DNA from 2 places in the Kluyvera huaxiensis genome. Region 2 is predicted to be linked to the other one. Evidence: predicted binding sites of a transcription regulator. Region 2 holds the regulator's gene; the other holds the start of a gene.
What was found. The regulator PurR, encoded in region 2, represses purine synthesis genes. The targets are predictions, from matches to a motif close to CANGCAAACGTTTGCNTG.
Positions count from the first base shown of each region.

Region 1 (7,424 bases), on a different contig from region 2:
CGTATACGCAGGCGCTGCTGGCCTCGGTACCGGTGGCCGATCCGCGGATTCAGCAGTTGGACGACGGCGGGTTAAAAGGCGAAATCCCCAGCCCTACGGCGGAACTGCGCGGCTGCCGTTTTTGCAGCCGCTGCCCGCACGTGATGCCGCAGTGCCAGCAGCAGGAGCCGCCGATGCGAGAAATAGCTCCGCGCCACTTTGCGGCCTGCTGGCTATTTAAGGCTTAAGGGTGCGAAGAGAGCCAGCTCACGACGTCTTCTGATGTCCCACGGAAGACAATCTTGTCGGCTTTCTTCTCCAGCTGATAGCGGTACATCGGGTCGTAATACTCGTTAAGCAGCGGTACCAGCCAGGCGAAATGCGCTTCGGTGGAGCCGCTGCGCCGCTGCTCGGCTAGTGATTCGTCGAGGGTGGCGGTCAGTTCAGCAAAGCGCTGTAGCCCCAGACGGCGGCGGATAGCGAACAGGCCATGATGCAGATAGGCGCTGTACTCTTGCCAGCCTTGTTCTTCACCGTAGGCGGTGAAAAAATCGTGGTGCATACGGGTGAAATACTCTTCCCGCAGCCGCTCGATGCGCAGCTCAAATGGATCTTCCACCACCGCGATAGGCGACTGCGCCATGCGCTCGCGCAGGCATTCCGGCAGGTGGTTAGCGCCAATCATCCGGCCCTCATCTTCCAGCACCCAGCGAACGCGATCCTGTTCATGCGCGCCTTGCAGCAGCGCCGTTGCCAGGTGGTTCTCAAAAGTAGCCTGGGAGAACTGCGCATTGAGCGTGCGGCCAAATGAGGAACCGCGATGATGGGCCAGACCTTCGAGATCGATTCCCTGTGGCTGCTGGCGAACCAGCGGCGTTTTGCCGTTACCGGTGCAGCCGCCGATAAGGATTATCGGATGGCGGACCAGTTCTTCGGTCGCCTTAATCGCCGCCTGACGCAGGGCCTTATAGCCGCCAACGATCAGCGGATAGTCGATGCCATGCTCTTTTATCCAGCTTTGCGTGATATGCGAACGCTGCCCGCCGCGAGCGCAGCACAGGTAGCCGTTCGGTGTGTCACGGCAGGCGTCCAGCCAGGCCGCAATGCGCTGCTGGCGAGTGTCGCCGGCAACCAGCTTATGCCCCAGAGCCAGCGCGGCGTCGGCCCCTTCGCGTTTATAGCAGGTGCCAACAGCGGCGCGCTCTTCGTCGGTCATCAACGGCAGGTTAACGGCGGCGGGCATTGCGCCCTGAGCGAACTCAACCGGTGCACGAACGTCAATGATGGGCGTTTCCGCGCGCAGAATGGCGCAGTAATCCGTCCCATTATTCATGGGGAAATCCTTATGTGAACAAAGTGGGGGTATTGCGGTTACGGCGGGATTTTACGCTTCAAGGAGGGGGCCGGGGAAGCGTAAGTTGCTTTCCCCGGCACTAAAGGCCTATTTCAGCCGGGTTTGCGCCCAGGCGATGCCGCTGGCGTACTCGGCTGGCAGCAGCGGAACCAGCGCTTCCAGCGTAGCGGCGAGACGGCCGGTATCGCTGTCATTGAGGTTCAGGTGGCCCACTTTACGGCCCTCGCGAACGTCTTTGTCATACCAGTGCAGGTGCACCAGCGGCAGCTTCAGCCAGTCATAGTTCAGGTCGGTGCCAATCAGGTTAACCATCACTGACGGACTATTGACCACCGGCGGCGGTAGCGGCAGGTCGGTAATGGCGCGCAGGTGCAGTTCGAACTGGCTGATGGAGGCGCCGTTCTGCGTCCAGTGGCCGCTGTTGTGCACACGCGGAGCCAGCTCGTTGATCAGCAGACCGGCAGGCGTTACGAAGCACTCCATCGCCATCACGCCCACATAGTTCAGCTCTTGCATAATGGCGGAAAGCATCGTTTCTGCCTGCGCCTGCTGCTGAGCATCTGCCTGCGGGAAGGCCACGCTCATGCGCAGAATACCGTCCTGATGTAGGTTGTGGGTCAGGGGATAGAACACGGTGCTGCCATCGTGTGCGCGAGCGCCGACCAGCGACACTTCGCCAGAGAAGTTAATACCTTGCTCAACGATGCACTCGCCGTAGCAATCGTCCGGCAGCTGTGCGGTTTCGTCGGCGCGCAGACGCCACTGGCCGCGCCCATCGTAGCCACCGGTGCGGCGTTTCACGATCGCCAGCTCGCCCAGACGGTCAAAGACCGCAGGCCACTCACCGGCGTTCGCCAGCAGCTGCCACGGAGCGGTGGCGAGGCCAAGTTTATCGAACAGCGATTTTTGCGTCAGGCGATCGGCAATAATCGGGAAAACATCGCGGTTAACAAACGCTTTATGCTCTGCCAGTTCGCGGCTCAGCGCGGTTTCCGGCCAGCGTTCAATTTCGGCGGTAATCACGCTCTGCTGAAACGGCACGGCGGCCGGGTCGGCTTCTAAGCCAACGGGCCAGACGGCAATGCCCAATGGCTCACCGGCCTGGCGCAACATCCGGCCTAGCTGGCCGTTGCCGAGTACGCAAACCTGTTTCATGCCGCACCTCGCGGATCGGGATTATCCAGCACTTCATCGGTTTGTGCTTTACGCCAGTCCTGCAGACGTTGATGCAGTTCTGCGTCGTGCTGCGCGAGGATCTGTGCGGCGAGCAGGGCGGCGTTGGCGGCGCCTGCTTTGCCAATTGCCAGCGTGCCAACCGGAATTCCGCGCGGCATCTGCACGATAGAATAGAGGCTATCGACGCCGCTCAGGGCCGCGCTCTGTACCGGAACACCCAGCACCGGTACCAGCGTTTTAGCCGCAATCATACCGGGTAAATGCGCAGCACCACCGGCACCAGCAATAATCACCTGATAACCATTGCTTTCGGCTTCTTCGGCGAAGCTAAACAGTTTATCGGGGGTGCGGTGGGCGGAAACCACTTCAACGTGGTGAGGAACATTCAGAATATCGAGGATTTCTGCGGTGAACTGCATGGTTGCCCAGTCACTTTTGGACCCCATCACGATGGCGATACGTACCGGATTATTGCGGGAAGACATACGTCTTAAAACTCCTGTGGGTGTGCTGCACACGACGTTAGAGGCCACAGAGAATAACACGGAAAATGGGCAAGGAAAACGGTTGCGTCACCCTGATAAGGGGGCGTCAGGTGGAAAAATTAAAACGGGAAGGGGATAAGTTCGACGTCGTCCTGGCTGACTTTAACCATCGAACCGTGGCTATGCCAGGCACCTAGCACCACGCGGTGCGCCGTTTCGCCGTTGGCGTTGAGCGTATGGATATCCGGACGATGAGTATGCCCGTGAATCAGCCACTGCACGTGATGTTTTTCCATCACCGCCACGACCGCCTGTGGGTTCACATCCATAATTGCCATCGACTTGCTGCTGTTGGCCGCTTTGCTGTCGTTACGCATTTTCTGCGCGATGCGGCGACGGATAAACAGCGGCAGGGCAAGGAACAATTTTTGGATCCACGGGGTGTGGACTTTGGCGCGAAACGCCAGATAGCCGGGATCGTCGGTGCACAGGGTGTCACCGTGCATAATCAGCACGTCGCGACCGTAGAGATGCAGGACTTTTTCTTCGGCAAGCAACTGCATGCCGCTCTCGCGAGCGAAACGCTTGCCGACGAGGAAATCACGGTTGCCGTGAATGAAATAGCAGGGAACGCCGGAATCGACTAATGATTTGATTGCCGTCGCGATTTCCCGGTGTAGCGGGTTAGGGTCGTCGTCGCCAATCCAGGCTTCAAACAGGTCGCCCAGAATATACAACGCATCGGCGCTGCGTGCTTCACCGGCTAAAAAACGCAGAAAACCGGCGGTGATCGCCGGTTCTTCTGTTTGCAGATGCAAATCTGCAATAAAGAGTGTCGCCACCAATTACTCGCTGATGGTCACGCTTTCGATGATAACGTCTTCTTTAGGAACGTCCTGATGCATGCCGCTACGACCGGTAGAGACTGCTTTGATTTTATCAACAACGTCCATGCCTTCTGCGACTTCAGCGAAGACACAGTAGCCCCAACCCTGCAGGCTTTCGCCGGAGAAGTTCAGGAAGTCGTTGTCTGCTACGTTGATGAAGAACTGGGCGGTCGCGGAGTGCGGAGCCTGAGTACGGGCCATCGCCAGCGTACCACGGGTGTTTTTCAGACCGTTGTTAGCTTCGTTTTTGATAGCTTCTTTGGTGGTCTTCTGGTTCATGCCCGGCTCGAAGCCGCCGCCCTGAATCATAAAGCCATTGATAACACGGTGGAAAATCGTGTTGTTGTAGAAACCTTCGCGGCAGTAGTCCAGGAAGTTTTTAACTGTTTCCGGCGCTTTGTCGTCGAACGTTTTGATGACGATATCGCCGTGATTAGTGTGGAAAGTAACCATTTCTGCATCCTGTTCCGTATTAGAGTGGTGCTTTAGCCCGCAGTTTAGCGGCATATAGGTGCCTGTTATAGCATAACCAACGACATCGATCACCTTGCATTGTGTGCTGCTTCCGGGTTGAATTACGGGTAGAATATGCCGTTTCAGGCGAAAGCCCGGTTCACACACGTAAACATGGAATTCTCGATGCTAAAAATCTTCAACACAATGACGCGCCAAAAAGAGGAATTTAAGCCTATTCACGCCGGTGAAGTCGGCATGTACGTGTGTGGTATCACCGTTTACGATCTCTGTCATATTGGCCATGGCCGTACTTTTGTCTCTTTTGACGTCGTTGCACGCTACCTGCGTTTTCTCGGCTATAAGCTGAAGTATGTACGTAACATCACCGATATCGACGACAAAATCATCAAACGCGCCAACGAAAACGGCGAGAGCTTTGTCGCGCTGGTCGACCGCATGATCGTTGAGATGCACAAAGATTTCGACGCGCTGAATATTCTGCGTCCGGACAGCGAGCCGCGTGCAACCCACCACATCGCTGAAATCATCGAAATCACCGAGCGGCTGATTGCCAAAGGTCACGCCTATGTTGCGGACAATGGCGATGTGATGTTCGACGTCCCAACCGATGCGGATTACGGCAAGCTGTCGCGCCAGGATCTGGACCAGCTGCAGGCCGGGGCCCGCGTTGATGTGGTTGACGTTAAACGTAACCCAATGGACTTCGTGCTGTGGAAAATGTCGAAAGAGGGCGAACCAAGCTGGCCGTCCCCGTGGGGCGCAGGCCGTCCGGGTTGGCATATCGAATGTTCGGCGATGAACTGCAAACAGCTGGGCAACCATTTTGATATTCACGGCGGCGGTTCAGACCTGATGTTCCCGCATCATGAAAACGAAATCGCCCAGTCTACCTGCGCGCACGATGGCGAATACGTTAATTACTGGATGCACTCCGGAATGGTGATGGTTGACCGCGAGAAGATGTCTAAATCGCTGGGCAACTTCTTTACCGTGCGCGACGTGCTGAAATATTACGACGCCGAAACCGTGCGTTACTTCCTGATGTCCGGCCACTACCGCAGCCAGCTGAACTACAGCGAAGACAACCTGAAACAGGCTCGTTCAGCGCTGGAGCGTCTGTATACCGCGCTGCGCGGCACGGTGCATTCCGACGTTGAATTTGCTCGTAGCACGCAGTACGTCGAGCGCTTTAAAGAAGCGATGGATGACGATTTCAACACGCCGGTGGCCTACGCGGTGCTGTTTGACTTAGCCAAAGAAGTGAATAACGCCAAACAGGCGGGCAATAGCGAAGAAGCAAACTCCGCAGCGACCTGTCTGCGTACGCTCGCCGCCGTGCTGGGCCTGCTGGAGCAGGATGCCGAAGTGTTCCTGCAAAGCGGTGCCCAGGCTGACGATAGCGAAGTGGCGGAAATTGAGTCGCTTATCCAACAGCGTCTGGATGCGCGTAAAGCGAAAGATTGGGCTGCAGCCGACGCCGCGCGTGACCGTCTCAACGAGATGGGTATCGTGCTGGAAGATGGCCCGCAGGGCACCACCTGGCGCCGTAAGTAAGATTTTCCCCTCTCTCCATCGGGGAGAGGGTCTTTCCCTCCAGCACTAACGCCCCTGAAGTCCTGCAATAAACTCCGTAAGAAGATCTGACAGCGGTTCGTCATACCACAACGCATAAAGATCGGCCGGAACGGCCTCTTCCAACGCCAGAAAACGCACCCCCGGCCAGTGGATCAGCCCGCAGGTTTCCGGGAGCAGCGATAATCCCATTCCCGCGCTGACCAGCGCTAACGCCGTTTGCGGCTCATTCACCTGATGGGCGATCAGCGGATAAAAGCCGGCTTCCACGCAGTGGTCCTGGAGTTGGCGGGCAAAGTCACTTTGATGAAAGGCGAGTGAGATAAGCGGCCTGCCGGAGAGGGCCGTTAAAGGCACCTTATCCCGTTGGCACAGTGGATCGTTTTCCGGTACGGCCAGCGCGACCGATTCATGCGCGATGAGCTGATTACGAATATGGTCTTCGGCATAGGGCAGTACGTTACGGTTAATCGCGATATCAATCGTACGGGCTCGTAGGGCGGCAATTTGCTTATGCTGCGATAACTCATGCAGGCTCCACTCCACATCAGGATAGCGCGCCTTAAAACTTTTGAGCCGCGTCAGTAATGTCCCCCACAGTGCGCTGCCGATAATGCCAATACTGATGTGCTGATTTGCGCTACGACCAATTTGCCGAACATAGTTGAGTGAATGTTCTGTGGCATTCAGGATGCGGTCTACCTCAGTTTTTAAAACCTGGCCTGCGCGAGTTAACGTCACGCGACGGCTGGTTCGCTCAAACAGTTTGGTTTCCAGCGTCTCTTCCAGCTCTTTAATTTGGATGCTCAACGGCGGTTGAGAAATGTTCAGCCGGGCCGCTGCACGTCCGAAATGCAGCTCTTCGGCCAGCACCTGAAAATAGCGCAGCGCGCGGATATTAATACGATTATTCGTCAGGGCATCGGTCATGGTTTGTTTGGGAAAAAGAGGAGGGAAGGCCATCATGCCGCCCTCCTTTTTTGTTGTCAAACGGCCGCCTTTGCGGGGGAATGCAGGCGTTCCGCCCGGCTACAAACAATGGCGACCACCAGAACGACCAGCAGGACAGCGTAAGAGAATGTGGCGGTATTTAGCGCGCCGTGCAGGCCGTAGCGCGAGTTCACCAATGAAGATACGCTGGCGAACAGCAGCGTTCCCACCGTGCCGCAGGTCAGCAACGCGGAGATGAGCGTCGGGGAACTTTGGCTAACCTGCAGTGATCCGTAGCTCATCAGACCGGAAAACAGTCCTGAGTTGAAGAAACCGAAGATGGCGCAGGCCAGCAGAATCAAGGTGGTATTGCTGCTGTTAGCAATGACAACAATGGCTATCAGCCCGATGCCGGTACAGCCGAGCAGGAAGGTGCGCAGCTTCATCCACTTCACGGTGAATTGATTGAGGAACAGACCTATAGCTTTCGCCACCCAGTACACGGTGGTGTACAGCGCCGCGTCCTGCGGTTGAATATTGAAACGAGATTGCAGATAGCCCGGC
Region 1 covers NZ_JBEFLV010000014.1:68,327-75,750, reverse strand. The annotation lists gene ABOC97_RS15280 (ABC transporter ATP-binding protein) at 1-227, shown strand, start outside; gene mnmH (tRNA 2-selenouridine(34) synthase MnmH) at 224-1,312, opposite strand; gene purK (5-(carboxyamino)imidazole ribonucleotide synthase) at 1,421-2,488, opposite strand; gene purE (5-(carboxyamino)imidazole ribonucleotide mutase) at 2,485-2,994, opposite strand; gene lpxH (UDP-2,3-diacylglucosamine diphosphatase) at 3,114-3,836, opposite strand; gene ppiB (peptidylprolyl isomerase B) at 3,840-4,334, opposite strand; gene cysS (cysteine--tRNA ligase) at 4,521-5,912, shown strand; gene ABOC97_RS15245 (LysR family transcriptional regulator) at 5,958-6,893, opposite strand; gene tsgA (MFS transporter TsgA) at 6,917-7,424, opposite strand, start outside.
Region 1: a site for PurR is predicted at 3,066-3,083, ahead of purE (5-(carboxyamino)imidazole ribonucleotide mutase). Genes of this name have one in related genera too.

Region 2 (7,424 bases):
CGGAAATGGTAACGCCGGTCACGCTGACGTGATAGTTCTTTGCCATATACGCCGCCAGCCCACCCCAGCCGCAGCCAATATCCAGCACCTGCATACCGGGTTGCAGCTGCAGTTTCTGGCAAATCAATTCCAGTTTAGCCTGTTGCGCTTCTTCCAGCGTTTGCGCATCTTTCCAGTAACCGCAGGAGTATTGCATATAAGGGTCAAGCATACGGGTGAACAGATCGTTGCCGAGATCGTAGTGTTCTTTCCCGACCTGCCAGGCGCGTTTTCGGCTTTGCAAATTGAATAAGCGTGCGCCCGCAATGCGGAGCGTATCTTTAAAGTGATGGGGGAGTTGGTTTTCTAATCCTGCACGCAGCACCTGGTCGAAAAAGAGATCCAGACGGTCGCATTCCCACCAACCATCCATATAACTTTCGCCAAGGCCGAGTGAACCTTCTTGCAATACTCGTTTAAAAAACTGTGGATTTTTGACCTGTATATCGCAGGGTGCATTGCCGTTGATTTCAATGTCAGCTCGGCTCAGCAGCTCGCTAACGATACGATACCAGTCATCATCCGGTACGTTTACTTCTTCTATACACGATGAGCTCATAGCTTCTCCATCCCGACCTGATGATCAGAACCTTAAAACAGCGTAGACGCTTTTTTCTGGTTGTGAGAAATGTCACGAAAAATTCGTGAGCCTGCTATCCGACGTAGCATAAGGAAAGGGAAGAACCCCTTGCCGAAAGCCTGTCCATGGTTTAACGGGTGGCATCCTGCCGCCGCTCAATAAGTCCAATGTATATTAATTATGTGATGCCGATCCAGTATAGGACGCTAAGTTAGTTGATTCAATAAAAAACTTAGCGTCCTAACTATGCCTTATGGCATTGATATGCGTGATGATTACGCGTGGGAAGTGGAGTGTTTAGTCGAGCATTCTTCACGACGAGCTGCGCGTTGCATAACGTAACCCATACCTGCTAGTAGCACGGTGGCCAGCATTACGCAGGTGGTGGTCAGCAGCGGGGTGGCTATCAGCGTGGAAACCGCAAGGCTTGCCAGGAAGCACAGACCCAGCTGCAGCGTATTTTGTAACGCCGCGGCACGGCCGGTGGCCTGTGGGAAAGGCTTCAGTGCCTGAGCAACAACGATCGGATAGATAGCGCCGTTGGCGATAGCCATCACGCAGAATGGAATCAGCAATGCGGTCAGAGAGACGTTTTCTACCAGACCAGCGGCCCAGGTTGCTATCACGCTAACACCGAAAAGTACCAGCAACCATGGCAGAAGCTGCGAACCTTGCCATTTTTGTAGCGCTGCGCGACAGCCGTAGCCGCCCACCAGGAAGGCGATGGTCTGCGGTACGTAGCTCAGGCCAATCACGGTTGGGCTATAGCCCATTTCATGCAGGATAAACGGTGAGCCGGTGAGCCACGCAAAGAAGCTGGCGGAACAGGCCGCATAAATCAGTACGTTGCCGCGATAGTCTTTGCTGCGCAGCAGGCGCATAAAGGTTAATTTCTCTTCGCTGGTGGCATTCTTTTTGTGCGCAGGTTTCAGGCGCAGCGCTGGCAGCATCAGCACCAAGGTGATGATGAACAGGGTGGCAAAGATAGCCTGCCAGTCAAAGTGCGCCAACAGCCAGCTGCCAAGCAGCGGGGCTAACGCAGGGGAAAGCCCAACCAGCGGCATGATGGTGGCAAAAATTCGATTGGTACGATGCGCTGGATAGTAGTCAGTGACCATCGCCTGCCAGGTGACAGCTGCGGCACAGACGCCGACCGCTTGCACAAAGCGCAGCACCAGCAGTGTGGTGCCATCGCGTACCCACAGCATCCCCAGACAACCAATGGCGAAAATGGTTAAACCCGCCAACAGAATAGGTTTACGGCCATAGCGGTCAGACAGTGGCCCCCACAGCAGTTGCGCTATCGCGAAACCCGCGAGGAACAGACTCAGGCTGGCACTCACTGCGGATGCCGGCGTTTGCAGGTCTTCCTGAATGGCCGCGAAGGCTGGCAGGTACATATCGGTCGCCAAAAAGCCCAGCACGCTGAGTCCCGCGAGCCAGACTAAAAATCCTTTCCCAGGTTGCATAAATCGCCCTTTTTATCGTTAGTAAATAGTCCGGCAGAGTGTAGAGAGTGCAATAGCGGTTGTGAAACGCTAATATTTGAGTCATGGGTTCAAATTTTTTGCAGGCAAAAAATGTGGTCTGAATATTCTCTGGAAGTGGTTGATGCGGTAGCCCGTAATGGTAGTTTTAGCGCGGCAGCGCAGGAGCTGCACCGGGTGCCTTCAGCGGTTAGCTATACGGTGCGTCAGCTTGAAGAGTGGCTGGCGGTCCCGCTGTTTGAACGACGCCATCGGGATGTTGAATTAACGCCCGCGGGAGCATGGTTTTTAAAGGAAGGGCGCTCTGTCATCAAAAAAATGCAGATCACGCGCCAGCAATGCCAGCAGATTGCTAACGGCTGGCGCGGGCAGTTAGCCATTGCCGTCGATAATATCGTTAAACCGGAACGTACCCGCCAGCTGATTGTCGATTTTTACCGTCATTTTAACGATGTTGAACTGATTGTTTTTCAGGAAGTGTTCAACGGCGTGTGGGACGCCCTGGCTGATGGACGCGTGGAATTAGCGATTGGCGCCACCCAGGCCATTCCGGTCGGTGGGCGCTTTGCTTTTCGCGATATGGGCATGCTGAACTGGCACTGCGTGGTGGCGAGCTCCCATCCTCTGGCGAAGATGGAAGGCCCGCTTAGCGATGAAGTGTTGCGCAACTGGCCATCGCTGGTGCGCGAAGATACCTCGCGTTCATTACCCAAACGTACGACCTGGCTGCTGGATAACCAAAAGAGGGTGGTAGTACCGGACTGGGAATCCTCGGAAACCTGCATTTCAGCAGGGCTGTGTGCCGCAATGGTCCCCGGACATCGGGCGCAGCCGTGGCTGGATAGCGGGGAGTGGGTGGCGTTGACGCTGGAAAATCCCTTCCCGGATGCGGCTTGCTGTGTGACCTGGCAGCAAAGCGAAGCTTCGCCAGCATTAAATTGGCTGCTGGAGTATCTGGGGGACAGTGAGACGTTAAACGAGGAGTGGTTGCGGACGCCCGTGTAAGGCGTCCGTTGGAAAATTAACGGCGGTAGTCGCGGTACGGGCCGTCGGCCACGGAGCGACGCTCGATAAGGCGTGGATGCACCTCAATCGACTGCGACTCTTCGCGCTTGCTGACGATACGGTCCATCAGCATATTGAAGGCCGTTTCACCGAGCGAATCTTTTGGCTGGTGAATGGTGGTCAGCGCCGGCGTAAAGAAGCGGGAGTTGCGCACGTTATCGTAACCGATGAGTGAAATATCCTGCGGCACGCGCAGCCCCATCTCATCGGCGGCGCAGAGCGCACCCATCGCCATCACATCACCGCCGCAGAAGATGGCGGTAGGGCGCGGGTGCTGAGACAGAATCTGCTGCATCGCGCGATAGCCTGACTCGGGCTCAAAGTCGCCCTGAACAATCCAGCTAGCCGGGACGTTGATCAGCGCTTCTTCCATTGCCTTCATGAAGCCCGCCAGACGACCTGCGCCGGTGTTACGCTCCAGTGGGCCAGGGATCACGCCAATATCGCGATGGCCGCGCTCGATGAGGTAACGACCAGCCATATAGCCGCCTTCAAAGGCGTTATCGATAACCGAATCGGTAAAATCAGCTTTAGCTTCACCCCAGTCCATCACCACCATAGGAATGTGACGATACTCTTCGAGCATAGTCAGCAGGGGTTCTGGATACTCAGAGCACATGACCAGCAGGCCATCGACGCGTTTTTGCGCCATCATCGACAGATAAGCGCGCTGCTTTTCTAGATTGTTCCACGCGTTGCCGAGAATCAGGGTATAGCCTTTCTCAAAGCAGTTTTTCTCAACGGCTTCGATAATTTCGGCAAAGTAGGCGGCCTCGCTGCTGGTGGCCAGCAAACCAATCGATTTGGTGTGATTGACCTTCAAGCTACGGGCAACGGCGCTCGGTGAGTAATGCAGCTCTTTGATAGCCGCCCACACGGCTTCGCGCGTATCTTCAGCGACAAAACGCGTTTTGTTAATTACATGTGATACGGTTGTAGTGGAAACGTTTGCGCGCTTCGCTACATCTTTAATTGTTGCCATTCCATCTCACTCCAGACCCTGGCCTGCCCCTGATAAAATCGAAAGGAAAACGTTTGCCTTCACACACCCTGGCACAATCTTAGTGATTGTGATTCGCCGGGAAACGATACAGGACGACAGGAGGGGGTCAATGGCCGGTACGCTCATAAATAAGCGTCGAATTTTGACTTATCCTGGCGCAAAGTGGAAGAGCAAAAACAAACATCCTGCTAAATCTGTGAAGATTTTTACGATTAACTGTGCAAAAATGATTAAACGCAGTTTTACTGTGGTAATCAAAAGGAGAAAAATTGATGAGTACCGATCTTAAACTGTCTCTCTGTACGACCGTTATTGCGCTGGCTCTGATCGTCGCTGCAGGTTTTACCGCTATTTTGCATTAATTCCCCAGTGAGGGGGCATCCGCTCCCTCACGACTGATTGTTACTCATTTCGCAATAATCTTTTGCAGTTTTGTACACTTCTGTTTTTCTGTGATTGATGTCATGCTTTTGCACTATGTTGCCAGGCCGCGTCCAGACTGCGGCTAAACGGAGTCATTGCATGAAAATTAACTTTCCCTTACTAGCGTTAGCTATCGGGGCATTTGGTATTGGTACCACAGAGTTCTCACCGATGGGGCTGCTGCCCGTTATTGCGAAAGGCGTTGACGTCTCCATACCGGCGGCCGGAATGCTGATCAGCGCCTATGCGGTAGGGGTTATGGTCGGTGCGCCGCTGATGACGCTGCTGTTGTCCCATCGCGGCCGTCGTAACGCTCTGATCTTCCTGATGGCCATTTTTACGCTGGGCAACGTGCTGTCGGCTATTTCGCCGGACTATACCACCCTGATGCTGTCGCGCATTATTACCAGTCTCAACCACGGAGCGTTCTTCGGTCTGGGATCGGTTGTAGCGGCAAGCGTAGTGCCAAAACACAAGCAGGCCAGCGCGGTCGCCACCATGTTTATGGGGCTGACGATTGCCAATATTGGCGGCGTTCCTGCGGCAACCTGGCTTGGTGAAACAATTGGCTGGCGAATGTCGTTCCTGGCTACAGCGGGTCTTGGGGTGATTGCAATCGCGAGCCTGTGGCTGTCTCTGCCGAAAGGCGGGGCGGGGGAAAAGCCGGATGTTAAACGTGAACTGTCGGTTCTGGTTCGCCCACAGGTGCTTTCCGCACTGCTTACCACCGTGCTGGGTGCGGGGGCGATGTTCACCCTCTATACCTATATCTCACCGGTTCTGCACAGCATTACGCATGCGACTTCTGGTTTTATTACCCTGATGCTGGTGTTAATTGGCGTCGGCTTCTCAATTGGTAACTATTTGGGCGGCAAGTTCGCTGACCGCTCGGTGAGTGGGACGCTGAAAGGTTTCCTGCTGCTGTTGATGGTGATTATGCTGGCGATCCCATTCCTTGCGCAAACGCAGATAGGGGCCGCCGTCAGCATGGTGGTGTGGGGCGCGGCAACCTTTGCGGTGGTGCCTCCGCTACAGATGCGGGTGATGCGCGTGGCGCATGAAGCTCCGGGGCTATCGTCATCGGTGAATATTGGCGCGTTCAACCTGGGCAATGCGCTGGGTGCGGTAGCCGGTGGTGCGGTGATTTCCGGTGGTCTGGGTTACAGCTTTGTACCGGTGATGGGCGCGATTGTCGCCGGCCTGGCGCTGCTGGTGGTCTTCTTCAGTAGCCGCAGCCGAGGCGAAGAGGCGGTTGTTAGCCAGTAATTAAAGAAAAAGCAGAAGGTTAACCTTCTGCTTTTTTTATCACCGGATGACGCAGATGATCGTGGCTTATGCCGCCAGATTGTCAGCAACAAATTTCCAGTTCACCAGAGCCCAGAAGTGCTCCAGATAGTTTGGACGCGCGTTGCGGTAGTCGATGTAGTAAGCATGTTCCCATACATCAACGGTCAGCAGAGGCTTAGCGTCAGTCGTCAGCGGAGTGCCCGCGTTAGAGGTTGACACGATAGCCAGAGAGCCGTCTGCTTTCTTCACAAGCCAGGTCCAGCCCGCGCCGAAGTTTTTCACCGCTGCGTCGGTAAACTGGGCTTTGAACTCCGCGAAGCTACCGAAAGATTTAGCGATGGCTTCAGCCACGGCGCCAGTTGGTTCGCCACCGGCGTTTGGCGCCAGGCAGTTCCAGTAGAAGGTGTGGTTCCAAACCTGAGCCGCGTTGTTGAACACGCCGCCTTCAGAGGTGCGCACGATATCTTCCAGCGTTTTGCCTTCAAATGCGGTGCCTTTGACCAGGTTGTTCAGGTTAGTGACGTAAGTCTGGTGGTGTTTACCATAATGATACTCCAGCGTTTCCACGGAGATATGTGGAACCAGAGCGTCCTTGGCATACGGTAATGCAGGTAATTCGAACGACATTGCTACTCTCCTTATTATAGTTTGTATACCCAATAACCTTGTATTGAGTGCGGATAGAGTAGCAAATTAAAAGGTGAGATAAAAGATAAGCTTACCCCGTTTATTAACAAACGGGGTAAGTGTTTAACGAATGGTCTTCGGGGTCACGACGCGGCGAGCGCCAACGTAGTGGCGTACCCAGTAATCTTCACTCAGAGAAGTGATTTGAATATCGCGACCGGTGCGTGGAGACTGAATGAACTTACCGTTGCCGACATACACGCCAACGTGATCGGCGGTGCCGCGACCACGGGTGCGGAAGAACACCAGATCGCCGCTTTCGAGTTCACCACGGTCAACCGGACGGGCGTCGCGCAGGTGATACATTTCGTTAGCGGTGCGAGGAATGCGAATATTCACCAAATCTTTATAAGCGTAATAAACCAAACCGCTGCAATCAAAGCCGGTACGCGGTGAGTTGCCGCCCCAACGGTATGGTTTACCGAGCTGTCCCATCAGTTTATTCATTGCCGTTTTCTGCGCTTTCTGTACGCGAACTTTGTGCGCCTGGGCAATGGTTGTCGGTTGGCTTTCAACTGGGCTGGTGGTGCAGGATTTTTTGTGGCCTTTGCGTGCTGGTTTGCAGGTGGTCACGATATTGGCGGTTTTAAGCGCGCTGCCTTTCTTGCTGGCTTTGGCGGTACGAGATGGGGTGGTTTTCCGGGTGGCAGAAGCTGTTTTTTTAGCGACTGCGGATGTTGGTTTCTTTTTAGCAACGGCAGCGGTGGTTTTTTTCTTCGCGTTAGATTTACTGTCCGTATTTTTTTTCTTACGTTCACTGCCTTTTACAGGAAGCGACTTCTGCGCCGTCGGTGTTTTGGCATGCCCTGTAGCATGCGCCAACGGCGTGAAAGATAACGATGTAAACAGCAAT
Region 2 covers NZ_JBEFLV010000001.1:69,926-77,349, forward strand. The annotation lists gene cfa (cyclopropane fatty acyl phospholipid synthase) at 1-598, opposite strand, end outside; gene punC (purine nucleoside transporter PunC) at 895-2,088, opposite strand; gene punR (DNA-binding transcriptional activator PunR) at 2,200-3,111, shown strand; gene purR (HTH-type transcriptional repressor PurR) at 3,128-4,153, opposite strand; gene cydH (cytochrome bd-I oxidase subunit CydH) at 4,447-4,536, shown strand; gene ABOC97_RS00410 (MFS transporter) at 4,697-5,863, shown strand; gene sodB (superoxide dismutase [Fe]) at 5,930-6,511, opposite strand; gene ABOC97_RS00420 (C40 family peptidase) at 6,635-7,424, opposite strand, start outside.